One region of the Arthrobacter sp. NPDC093128 genome, then DNA from elsewhere that is predicted to be linked to it. Evidence: riboswitches for the same ligand, from Rfam matches in the RefSeq annotation. Region 1 holds a riboswitch; the other holds the start of a gene.
The links. Region 1 has a riboswitch for cyclic di-AMP ahead of AB0N24_RS05855 (C40 family peptidase). Riboswitches for the same ligand answer to the same signal wherever they lie in the genome.
Positions count from the first base shown of each region.

Region 1 (6,211 bases):
TGCCGCAGATGCCGCACGAGCTTGAGGTGAAGATGTTCCGTCCCCTGTCGGGGAGGACGACGTCGGGCCGCAGCTGCGCTTCCACAACGTTGAAGGTCTGCACGCCGTTCTCGTCCTCGCCCGCGCAAAACCGCAGCGAGACGAGTTGCTCGGGGGCCCAGATGATGCCCTCGGACACCAGGAATCCGGCCACAAGGTCAAAATCGTCTCCGGGCGTCCGCATGGTTACGGTAAAGGGAAGGGATCCCAGCCGTATTTCCAGCGGCTCCTCCACCGCCAGCACATCTTCCCGGTGCCGCACGGGAAATTCAAGGGACTGGGGTGAACCGTCCAGGACAAACTTGTGGATCTTGCGGCGTTGCGTCATGCGGGCCACGATGTGCTCCTAACAGTGCGGGGTATGACCATCATTGCAAGCCGGGACCGCCTTCACCAGCGGGGACCGTATTAGCCCAGCAGTGCACTCCAGTCCACGGGACCGTCCGAAGCCGCGGGCTTCCGGGAAGCCTTGCGTGGAGCAGTCCTGGGCTTCGCGGCTGCAGGTTCCGCCTGCTGGATCGGCGCGCCCCAGGGCAAGGCGAAGGCGGGCACCGCCTCCCCCAGCTGAACGCCGTGCGGCGGAACCACCAGGACGCCGTCCGCCGCCGCAAGGCCGCGCATCATGCCGGGACCTGCGTGCTGGGCCGGGGATGCCATGCCGTACAGGAGCCTGAACGGCATCAGCCGTGTCCGTCCCGGATCCGGGTCGATCGTCGTTCCGCACGGCACTTCACCGACCGGCGGCAGAGTTCCGTGGCCCAAGGCGGCCAGCAGCGGCGCACCCACCGTGCAAAGCGCCATCATCGCGGCAAGGGGATTGCCGGGCAGCCCAAGGATGAAGCGGCCGTCCGGCAGCTCGGCGAGGACCGCCGGGTGCCCGGGACGCATGGCGATGCCGTCGATCAATAGACGGCCGCCGAGTTCCGCGACAGCCCGGCGGAGGTGGTCGGTCCCGGAACGGCCGGTTCCGCCGGTGGTGATGACGACGTCCGCAGGCGCCTCTTCAGCTGCCGGCTCCCCTGTTTCCTGCCGGAGCCCCGACCCGTCATCCGGCCCGGCGTCTTCCAGGGCGGCAAGCCATTCGTCATAGTCGTCGCCGATCTTCTCCTGCCCGGCGCTGATGCCACCAAGCATTTCAACCACGGCTCCAAGCTGCGGGCCGAAGGTGTCACGGACCTTGCCCGGCGCGGGCAGGCCTGCCGCGACCACCTCCGATCCTGTCAGCAGGAGCTTCACCACAGGTTTGCCCTGGACCCGGAGGGCGTCATGGCCGGCCAGCGCCGCGAGGGCCAGGTGGGCCGGGTTCAGGACCGTGCCGCTTTTGACCAGGATGTCCCCGGCAGCCGCTTCCTCGCCCGCCTTCCGGATGTGCTGGCCGTTCTTCGGTTCGCCGGGCCGTGCGGCCCCGCCGAGGGCCAGGACCGGGAGCCCTTCGTCGTCCGTGGTTATCGTGCCGCTCTCGCTGCGGAGAACAGCCTTCGCCCCGGGCGGAATGAGGCCGCCGGTGACGATGGGGCTGGCTTGATGGGGTGCGAGCCGATGTCCGGGGTCCGCCAGGATCCAGGGCCCTGTGCCGTTGACTGCCCAGCCGTCCATGGCGGACGACGCGTAGTGCGGCATGTCCTGGAGCGCCGTAATATCGGCTGCGAGCGTTCGGCCAAGGGCATTCCTGAGCGGCACCAGCCCTGGCGGAATGGGAGTTGCGCAATCGAATGACGCCTGCCGGGCCTCCTGCCACGTGTGCGCCAAATGGCTGTGCCCGGTATCGGCGGACCCGGCTGCCGTAGCAGCGGCGTCCTCAGCTCCGGGATCGGCGGAGGACCCGCTGGCGCCTCCGCCAGGGCGCGGGTCGGCTGAATCTTCGATTTCGCCGCGTTCGGGCCCGTCGCTGGCGGCGTCACCCCCGTCCGGCGGCGCAGCCGTCATGCGCCGGTGTTCCCGCTGCTGACCGACGGTCCGGGCGCAGCGTCGGTCCGCACCGAACCGGGTCCGGCCGGATCAGTCGGGCCAGCCGTGGAGTCGGCCGCTGCGTAATCCATTGCCAGCGCCCGTGCCACTCCCAGGGCCGCCTGCATTGAGACCGCATCCGGCGCCTGCCCCGAACCCGACGCCATGCCCGCCGCGAAGCCGGCGATGAAAGTGGTCAGCGGCGCCGCCGGCCGCACCACCGAATGGGCGGCGACGCCGGCCAGCGCAAGCACTTCATTGACGTCCACCTCGACGTCCTCCAGCTCGAAGGCTTGCAGCAGGGCCCGGCACCAGTCCTCCAGCGTTTCGTCCTGGCTTTTCACTGTTGCCTCCATACTCAAATTCAGTTGCGGTGCCACTGCACGGTCCCCCACCAACGGTGGATCATGACCCCTGGCGGGACACCCCTAGCGCGGTGGCATCGTCCCACGTGTCCACGTCATCCGTGGCGCCGGCAGGGACAGTAACAGCCCGCACGTCAAGCCTAGCAAGGAGGGCGAAGACTGATGCCCCTGTGAGCCCACCGCCCTTCTCCATTTCGTCCACCGCACGTTCTAGCGCAGCTGTGCCATAAAAGCCGGCAAGCGGCTGTTTGCGGCCATCCGGAGAAACCGCCATGACTCCTTCGGATTCGGTGGCATTCCGGCTGTCATGGGCCAGGGCGGCCTGCAGGGCGGCAACGGCCTGATCCGCTTTGGGCATGTCGCAGGCCAGGATCAGCGTCAACGCCGCCCGGAGCGGGCCACGCGAGCGGTCAAGGGACGCCAAACCTGCAGCGATCGCCGCCGCAGGTCCCGCGAACGCCGGCTCCTCGCGGCACGTCAGTACGCCCGGTGGCAACGCGCCCGGGTCAGGTCCCACCACTACCGTGGCGGCCGCACCGGCGGATGCTGCCAGCGACAGCGCCAGGAGGGTGGCGCCGTCGTACACGAGCTGGGACTTGGGCACGCCGCCCAGGCGCGATGAACGCCCGCCGGCCAGAATCAAGGCATCAAACTCCACATGGCCAGCCTAGCCCCGGACACTTGGCCCGGTGCAGACGTGACGCCTCAAGCGGCGGATTCGGGCAGAAGGAAAGGGTCCCACGCTGGCGTGGGCTTCTCCAGCTCCTTGATCTGCCAGATGGTGCCGTGCGGAGGCGCCGGTACGAACCGGAGCTTCCAGCCCATCTCGGCCGGCGTGTGGTCACCCTTAACGTTGTTGCACCGCAGGCAGGCGGCCACCAGGTTTTCCCAGGAGTCCGCACCGCCCCGCGATTTCGGGTGGACGTGATCAATGGTGTGTGCTGCCTTACCGCAATAGGCGCAGCGGTGGCCGTCACGGCGCAGCACGCCCCGGCGGCTCACAGCCGTGGTTGTGTTGTACCGGGGCCGGATGTAGCGGTTGAGGAGAATCACGGACGGGCGGCCCAGGATCTCCTGCGGCCCAACGACAGGATCGTCGCCTTCGGCCACCACGCTTGCTTTTCCGGTCAGCACAAGAACCAGCGCCCGGCGGAAGGTCACAACCGCCAGCGGTTCATATCCAGCATTAAGAACGAGAGTGCGCATGCACATACCTCTTCACGGCCGCACCCGTCAGGGGCTCGAGGGCCGGCTGCCCTCTGCTTGTCCGGGCTATGGATCGACAACACAAGAGTAAACACTCAAGTGCCCGATCACCGAATCGGGCCTTTACCACACACTGCGTGTCGGTAAAAATTCACCTGCCGGGAACGCAGAAGAACCCCTGCCGATGGCAGGGGTTCTTCTGGAAGTCGCTAGCCGGAGGCTTTAGCCGCCAACGCGGATGAAGACCGGGCCGGAGCCGACGTTGACGCTGAACAGGGAGGTGGTTCCACCGTTCCAGCCGCCGTGCACGGCCTGGCCGTTGCCGACGTATACAGCGATGTGGGCCATGCCCATGCCGCCGTTTTCGTAGTAGGCCAGGTCGCCCGGCTGTGCCTCGGCTGCACTCACGGTGCGGCCCAGGGACAGGTAACCTGCCGGCCAGCCGTGGTAGTTGATGCCCACAGCAGCAAGCGCGTTCGTGGCCAGGGCGGTGCAGTCCTGGGAAACACCGAGCTGGGCGTAAGCGGCTGCTGCAATGGAAGCACCGTTTCCGCTGGCGGCGGCAGGCGCGGCGGGAGCTGCCGGGGCGGACACAGTTGCCGCAACGCCTGCGGGAGCGGCCTCGGGAGCAGCTTCCTGAACCTCGACGACCGGCTTCGGAGCCTCAACGACCGGGGCCGGGGTGGTGGAAACAGCCGGCTTCTCGAAGGAGATGGCGATGCTGGAAGCGGCCGAGATGTTGGCCGGAGCGGAAGACTGAACCTCCAGGGTGGAAGCGGAGGTTGCTTCGCGCTGAACGTTGGTGTCGGCAGCGTTGGCTGCGATACCGCTCGTCAGGACCAGACCGGAAGCAGCAGCGATAACCGCAGCCTGACGGCCCATGCCACCGGCGTTGTCGCCGACGGCCTTGGCAATGACAGCAAGCGAGTTGGTTTTGGTAACCTCGGCGCGGTGCCGTGCGATGGCACGAGTAGTCATTATTTCTCTCTTTCGTTTTCCTCAGACTGCGTGGCAGGCCGTGGTTTTTGGACGCTCCGGCATCTTGGGGGTAAGCCGGAACGGCCCGAACGGGTTTTTAGCGAAGTACGCGCGCTTCAGCGAAGGGAAGCGCGTGTTTTAGCGAAGCGTGTAGAACGCAGACGTGCCCGTGGCGGACACGGCGTGCAGGATGGTGCCCTGCGACGGGTTCAGTGCGCTGATCATCATGCCGTTGCCGACGTAGATGCCAACGTGAGCGCCGCCGTTTTGCATGACCAGGTCGCCAGGCGCCGGGGTGGCGGTAGGCGTCATGGCGTTCCATGCGTTGGTGCGGGGGATGCTGATGCCGGCCTGGGCGTAGACCCACTGGGTGAAGCCTGAGCAGTCCCAGCCGCTGGGGGTGGTGCCGCCCCAGACGTAGGGGCTGCCGATCCCGGTGTAGGCGATCGCGGCGAGGCCCGATGCGGCAGCGGAGGAAACGGCGTCGGCGAGCTTGCCGGCTTTCGCTTCTCCGTCAGCCTCAGTTGAATCTGAACCGGTCGACTGAGCCCGTACGGTTTCAACCTTGGGCGCTGCCTTCGTGGTCACTGCCGGACGCTCGAAGGAGATAGTCGCTGTCGGTTCCGCGGTAACGGCCAGCTGGGCCGACTGTGAGCCGGACTCCGTGGAAGCGGACACTCCCAGGTTGGTGTCTGCGGCGTTTGCCGGCATACCAACGCTGAGGATCAGTCCGGACGCGGCTGCAATGACAGCCGCCTGGCGACCTACGGTCCCGGCGTTGGCAGTAACAGCCTTGGACACGGAGTTCAACGGGTTCGTACGAACCGTTTGCGCACGGTGGCGCGCAGAATTGTGACGTGTAGACACGAAGGTAGCCTCTCCCAATGCCTACGAGGTGAGCTGTCGGATTCGGATGGGAGTCACCCGGCCACTCCGCTTCCTGGGAAGCTTTGCGACTTAACCCCAAGGTCTTCTTGCGAAGACCAAAATTGGTTCCCCCGCCTCTGCCAGACGATGTAATGCGAACGGACCTTGAGCGGTGGCAGAGTTAGGCAATCCACTCAAGAGCGCCAACTTCGGAAAAGTTGGCGTGCTTTAGACGGTACAGGAATTCCGCGTGAATGTCACATTCAGGTCACGGCATGTCACAGGAATGCGAGAGTGTTCCATCGGATTGGATCAGAGCCAGCCGGTGGGGTCAACGACTTCGCCGTTGACCATCACTTCAAAATGGAGGTGGCAGCCGGTGGAGGCGCCGGTGGTTCCGCTGAGGGCCACAACGTCGCCACGGCTGACCTTCTGGCCTACCTGGACGTTGGACGAGGACAAGTGGTTGTACGTGGTCTCCAGGCCGTTGCCGTGGTCAATCACCACGCGGTTTCCGCCGCCGTAGGGGTGCCATCCGGTGAACGTCACCGTTCCGCTGGCCGCGGCCATAACACTTGTGCCGCACTGGGCCGCATAGTCCTGCCCGCGGTGGAATTCGCCGGTGCCGCCGGTGATCGGGCTGACACGAAAGCCGAAGGGGGATGCGGAAACCATCTGCGCCAGCGGTGCTCCGAGGCTTCCGGTGGATGCTGCACGGGTAATGGTGCCGGCGGACTGCGCGCTCAGCAGCTGCTTGAGCTTGCCGTCGGGATCGCCCTTGGTGGCGATATAGGTCCGGTTGAAGTCGA
Region 1 is NZ_JBFBEY010000004.1:25,016-31,226, reverse strand. It holds gene fdhD (formate dehydrogenase accessory sulfurtransferase FdhD) at 1-376, opposite strand, end outside; gene AB0N24_RS05880 (molybdopterin molybdotransferase MoeA) at 448-1,965, opposite strand; gene AB0N24_RS05875 (DUF6457 domain-containing protein) at 1,962-2,330, opposite strand; gene AB0N24_RS05870 (NTP transferase domain-containing protein) at 2,392-3,009, opposite strand; gene AB0N24_RS05865 (HNH endonuclease) at 3,057-3,557, opposite strand; gene AB0N24_RS05860 (NlpC/P60 family protein) at 3,780-4,535, opposite strand; gene AB0N24_RS05855 (C40 family peptidase) at 4,674-5,336, opposite strand; cyclic di-AMP (ydaO/yuaA leader) riboswitch at 5,407-5,600, opposite strand; gene AB0N24_RS05850 (M23 family metallopeptidase) at 5,715-6,211, opposite strand, start outside.

Region 2 (6,211 bases), on a different contig from region 1:
CTGGACCGGGTGTGGGACTACGATTTCGGCGGCCAGGCCAACATCGTGGAACTCTACATTTCCTACCTGCGCAAGAAGGTGGACGCAACGCACCCGCCCATGATCCACACCGTCCGCGGGGCGGGCTACGTCATCAAACCGGCGGATTAATCGGTGCCCACGCTTGCCGGCGTAGTCCGCAAAGAAGGCCGCCGCTGGCTCGATCCCTCAACCTGGCACCTGCGCACCCGGCTGGTGCTCGTGACCATGGCATTGCTGGTGGCAATCTGCGGCGCGATTGGCCTGTTCAGCTACGCGTCCATGGATTCATTCCTGACCAAGCAGCTCGACGATCGCCTGGGCCAGGCCTCTCGGATCTCCAACAACGCCGGCCGGCCTCCGAACGGCAATCCGTCCGGCAGGCCGAATCCGCTGGACGGCCCGGGCCAAGGCATCGGCACGCTGTTTGCCCGCATCAACGGCGAAAACGTCAGCTCCGGTTTCCTCGCCAAGGACGCCACCAGGTCATCGCTGTCCGCCGAGGATGACCAGGTCCTGCTGGCCCTCCGGCACGACGGAACGCCGGTTGACCGGACCCTGTCCACCGGCTCCTACCGCCTGGTGGCCGTGGAGGCGCCCTACGGGGACGTGATCGTCACCGGACTACCCCTCGATGAAAAACAGAACACGCTCAACTCCCTGGTGTGGACCATGGTGATCGTTTCAATGGGGGGCCTGGTCCTGATCGGCCTGGCCGGAACGGTCCTCATCCGCCGCACAATGAAACCCCTCGAGCAGCTGTCCGAAGTGGCAACGCAGGTTTCGCGGCTGCCCCTCGACGCCGGCGAGGTTGCCCTCGCGGTGCGCGTGCCGCCGTCGAACGCGCACCCGGGAACTGAAGTGGGCAGCGTGGGCCACGCGCTAAACCTCATGCTGGACAACGTCTCCAAGGCGCTCGAGGCCCGGCAGCAGAGCGAGACGAAGGTGCGCCAGTTCGTGGCCGACGCCTCCCACGAGCTCCGCACGCCACTTACGGCAATCCGCGGCTACACGGAACTCATGCGGATGACCGAAGACTTCACTCCGGACGGCAAGAAATCCCTGGCCAGGGTGCAAAGCCAGTCCGAACGGATGACCACCCTGGTGGAGGACCTCCTGCTGCTGGCCCGGCTGGACGAAGGGCAGCCGCTCAAAATCAGCGACGTGGACCTGACGCAGCTAGTGGTGGAAACCGTTAGCGACGAGAAGGTCATGGCACCGGACCGCGTCTGGCAGCTTGAGTTGCCCGACGAGCCGGTGGTGGTCCGCGGGGACGCCACGCAGCTGCACCAGGTGCTGGCCAATTTGCTCTCCAACGCGCGCAAGCATACGGACCCCGGGACCACCGTTGTCACCGGCGTGATGCGCTCCGCTGACGGCAGCGCCGTGGTGACCGTGACGGACAACGGCGCCGGGATCCCGCCCGAATTTGTGGACCGGGTCTTTGCCCGCTTTGCCAGGGCGGACGCCGCCCGCACCAGCCCGGCGGGTTCAGCTGCCGCGGGAGCGGCCGCCGCTGGAGCGGCCGCCTCTGAGGGGACCAGCGGGCTGGGCCTTTCAATTGTGCAGTCGATCATGGAAGCACACGGCGGAACCGTCGAAGTCACCTCCCGTCCGGGACGCACGGAGTTCGCGCTGCGCCTCCCCTGCGAACCACCGGCAGCCTAGTTCTCAACGCACGGAAATCACGGCCGGCCGATGCCCATTTGGGCCGGCTGGCCTTTTCCGTGATCGAACGAATCCCCGGCCTCCCCGGCGCAAGTCAACGCGCCGTCACAGTGATCCTCGTTACCGAAATGTGACTTAAGGTTCTATCTCCTGTACGGTTTTTAGAGTGCGGCCACCGTTCCGGCCGCATATCCGGATGGACGCCAAACTCTGCCGCTACCCGGATTTCCTCATGATCAGGCAGAGGCGGGGGACCCAGGTCTCCGGGCATTCTGCATCGCCGCCCTCGGGGTGAAGCCGACACGTGAAGTTCCGTGCGGCCGGATGACCTCATCCGAACCCGACAGCTAACTCCGCCGGCATCGAGAGGCAACCATGACTAAATCCACGCCAGAAGTACGTCCAGAGCGCCCTTCAAGTAAGACCGCGGTGCCCGCAGAACGCTCACGCCACCGCGCTGAATCAGCCAAGACGGCGTCCCCGCTGTCCCGGTTTACCGCCGGCCTGCACAGCTCCGGCCGCCGCGCCGCAGTGGTGGCCACCGCCTGCGCCGTGCTGATCGGCGTCGGCGCCGCCGGCCAGGCTTCCGAGCCCGCCGCGCCGGCAAGCTCGGCGACGGCCGCGGAAATCGCCGCAGCGAGCGCCGACACGAAGTCGAAGCTCGCGTTCGAAAAGATCCTGGTTTCGGCCATGCCGGCTCCGGCTTCCGTCAGCATGTCTGCGCAGTCCACCGAGGAGCAGCCATCCGAAGAGCAGCCCGCGGAGGAGAAGGCCGCGGAAGCACCCGCCCCCGCCCCTGCACCGGCGGCAGCTCCGGAACCGGCTCCGGCTCCCGCGCCCCCTGTCGCCGTGGACGACCCCGCAGCTGCCCAGGAATATGCCGCCTCGCAGCTCGGCAACTACGGCTGGGCGGCTGACCAGATGCAGTGCCTGACCACGCTGTGGACCAAGGAATCGGAGTGGAAGACCACGGCGACGAATGCCAGCAGTGGCGCGTACGGCATTGTCCAGTCGCTGCCGGCCGAAAAGATGGCCAGCGCGGGCGGGGACTACCTCACCAATTTCCGCACTCAGATCAACTGGGGCCTGAACTACGTCAAGGAGCGCTACGGTTCCCCCTGCGACGCCCTGAACTTCCACCTCGCCAACAACTGGTACTAAGCCGGCCCCGACCCGCCGGACTGTTCCGCATCAGCCGAAGGCGCATCAGCCGAAGGCCCCGAATCCACGTGATTCGGGGCCTTCGGCCGTATTGCGGGTGAATCGCTTCCCGGCTTCCACAGCAGGTGCACAGCTATGGCCTAAATCCTTCATATGCGCCAGCGTCATAGTTTGAACCATGACGCTCACAGACCAGGCCCCGGGGATCCTGCCGCACACGCAACTGCGGGCTGCCGTCGACGTCCCGACGGGTGCCGCTCCGGCGCTTTCCGGTTCGGGTAACATCCGCCGCGTCCCTATCGACACGCGGGCCGCCGTCGACGAACGGACCGGAACCGCCGCGCCTGTCCTGGATGTGACCATCCCGGTCTACAACGAGGAACAGGATCTGGAGCAGTCCCTCCGGCGGCTGCACGCTTACCTGCACGGCACTTTCCCGCACACCTTCCGGATCACCGTGGCGGACAACGCCAGCACCGACGGCACGCTCCGGATCGCCGAGCGTGTGGCCCGGGAACTCCGCGAGGTCACCGTGGTCCGGCTCCCGGACAAGGGAAGGGGGAACGCGCTTCGCACGGTGTGGCTCGTGTCGCCGTCGCCCGTGCTGGCCTACATGGACGTGAACCTTTCCACCGACCTTGCTGCGCTTGCCCCCTTGATAGCACCGCTCATCTCCGGGCATTCCGACCTGGCGATCGGAACCCGGCTATCGCGCAGTTCGCGTGTGGTCCGGGGACACCGGCGGGCGTTCATCTCCCGTGGCTACACCCTTTTGCTGCATACCCTGCTAGGTGCGCACTTCAGTGATGCTCAGTGCGGCTTCAAGGCCATCCGCGCGGATATCGCCCGGCAGCTCCTCCCCCACACCGCGGACAACGCCTGGTTCTTCGACACCGAGCTGCTGGTCCTGGCCGAAAAATGCGGACTCAGGGTGCACGAGGTGCCGGTGGACTGGATAAACGAGTCCGACGCCGGCGTGGATCTTCTCCGGACCGCCCTCGCCGACCTGCGCGGCATGGGCCGCCTTAGCCGCGACCTGGCGACCGGCCGCATACCGGTTCCCGAACTTCGCTCAGCACTGGACAGGGGCTCCGCGCAGGTAGGGTCCGGCTGAACGGCGTTGGCAGGCCGCGGCTACGCGTCCCCAAGCCACGTCATGGCCTCGTCCAGGCAAGTGAAATACCGCGTGGGAGCAGCCGGAAAGTTGATGCTGAGAAAGAAATTGGCCATTGCCCGGTCAACCGGGGACGAGCCGAGGAGGGCAACCCTCGCCACTGTGCTGGGACGGGCGAAAACACGCCGTGCACCGCGGCTCATGGACGCCGCGGCCGACATGTCCACCAGCATCGGATATGCGCGCCCGCCGCTCAACTCATTGACGGCCGCCATGACGGCTGTCGCGGCATCCTCGGATATGGCCAAACCTGGAATCCATCGCACATGAAGAACACCATTGTGCAATACAACGGTGCCTCTGGCGCCGTCAATCGAAACCTCGGTCATCCTATCCCCCAGATAGATAGCGTCAGCCGTCTTCACTGACCCTAACTGACAGGAGGCCGATTCGGACGTCAGAACCGGAAGGAAATCGTCCTTCCACCGGCGTCGTCCACTTCCGTGGTCACGGACACCTCGGTGTAGTCGTCGATGTGCAGAACGCCGTCCGGCAGCTCACCGGTGTTGGGCCCGATGGCCACGGTCCTGATCCCGGCGGCGAGTCCGGCCGCGATGCCTGCAGGCGCGTCCTCAAAGACGACTGCGTCGGCCGGGTCCACTCCGAGCAGTTCGGCAGCCCGGAGGTAGCCCTCGGGATGGGGCTTGCCTCGCGTGACAAGGTCGGCCGTGACGACGGTGGCAGGCATGGCGAGACCCGCGGCGCCCATCCGGATGTCGGCCAGGATCCGGTCGGCTGAGGTCACCAGTGCAACGGCATCCGCCGGCAGGCTGCGCAACAGATCAGCGGCCCCGGGCAAGGCGACAATGCCTTCGGTCCGGACCCGTTCCATGGCGCCGAGTTCCGCAGTGAGTGCGACGACGTCGGCTCCGGCCGGGGCAAACCGGCGCACCGTGTCCCCCGCTTGGACGCCGTGCGACGTCCGGAGGATCTCGGCGAGGTCCAGGCCGTAGCGGGCCGCAAGTTCGCCCCACACCTGCTCCACAATTGCCGTGGAATCAACCAGGGTGCCGTCCATGTCGAACAGCACTGCCCGGGCGGTCAAGGTTGTCGCGGACCGTATGGCGGAGCCAGGGGTTGCGGCGTCGGCAGGAAAGCTCATGCTTCCATCCTGCCCCACGCCGGGGCGGCGCGGGCTTTTTGTGACTTAGCCGTTCGGGCGTTGAGGGAGGTACTGGACCGCCCATTTGTTGCCGTCAGGATCGGCAAAATGAACGAAATGGCCCCAGTCCTGGACGTCGATGTCGCTGACCTCAACCCCGTTGTCCTTGAGGTGCTTGTGCGCGGCCTGGATGTCGCTGACCACGACCTGCAGGCTCGGGGCGGTGCCGGGAGGAGCATCACTGAGGCCCTCGCCAATGGCGATCGAACAGGCCGATCCGGGCGGGGTCAGCTGGACGAAGCGGATGCCGTCCATGGGCCGCTCGTCGAAGTCGGCGTTGAAGCCCACCTTGTTGACGTAAAAATCCTTGGCACGGTCCACGTCGGACACAGGGACAAACACCAGTTCAAGTTTCCAGTCCATGGGGCACAGGCTAGCCGGGGCCGCCGGAAACCGGAAGGGGGCAATCGCTTCGCACCGGCTTAACCGGCGCTCCCGTTAGCCAGCGATGCTGTTAGCCAGGGATGCTGTTAGCCGGCGATGCCGTAGAGGCGGTCGCCGGCGTCGCCGAGTCCGGGCACGATGTAGGACTTCTCGTTGAGCTTCTCGTCAATGGATGCCAGGACGATGGTCACGTTGGCGTCCGAGAGTTCTTCCTCCAGCTTGGCCAGGCCTTCGGGTGCGGCCAGCAGGCAGATGCACGTGACGTCCGAGGCGCCGCGCTTGAAGAGGAACTTGATGGCTTCGCGCAGCGTGCCGCCGGTTGCCAGCATGGGATCCAGGACGAAGATCTGCCGGTCCGTCAGGTCCTCGGGGAGGCGCTCCGCGTAGGTGATGATGTCCAGCGTTTCCTCGTCACGGGCCATTCCCAGGAACCCGACCTCGGCTGTGGGGACGAGTTTGGTCATGCCTTCGAGCATGCCCAGGCCAGCGCGGAGGATGGGAACCACCAGCGGGGTGGGCTTGGTGAACGCGGTGCCGATGGTGGTGCTGACCGGGGTCTGGATGGTGACCGGCTCGGTGCGGACGTCGCGCGTGGCCTCATAGGCGAGGAGCGTGACGAGTTCCTCGGTGAGCTGGCGAAAGAC
Region 2 is NZ_JBFBEY010000017.1:46,782-52,992, reverse strand. It holds gene AB0N24_RS19380 (response regulator transcription factor) at 1-150, shown strand, start outside; gene AB0N24_RS19375 (HAMP domain-containing sensor histidine kinase) at 154-1,686, shown strand; cyclic di-AMP (ydaO/yuaA leader) riboswitch at 1,878-2,062, shown strand; gene AB0N24_RS19370 (hypothetical protein) at 2,062-2,847, shown strand; gene AB0N24_RS19365 (dolichyl-phosphate beta-glucosyltransferase) at 3,026-3,961, shown strand; gene AB0N24_RS19360 (STAS/SEC14 domain-containing protein) at 3,982-4,269, opposite strand; gene AB0N24_RS19355 (HAD-IA family hydrolase) at 4,419-5,123, opposite strand; gene AB0N24_RS19350 (glyoxalase superfamily protein) at 5,169-5,546, opposite strand; gene upp (uracil phosphoribosyltransferase) at 5,654-6,211, opposite strand, start outside.
Region 2: it holds a riboswitch for cyclic di-AMP, as region 1 does, so the genes downstream of both, AB0N24_RS19370 (hypothetical protein) here and AB0N24_RS05855 (C40 family peptidase) in region 1, are expected to answer to the same signal.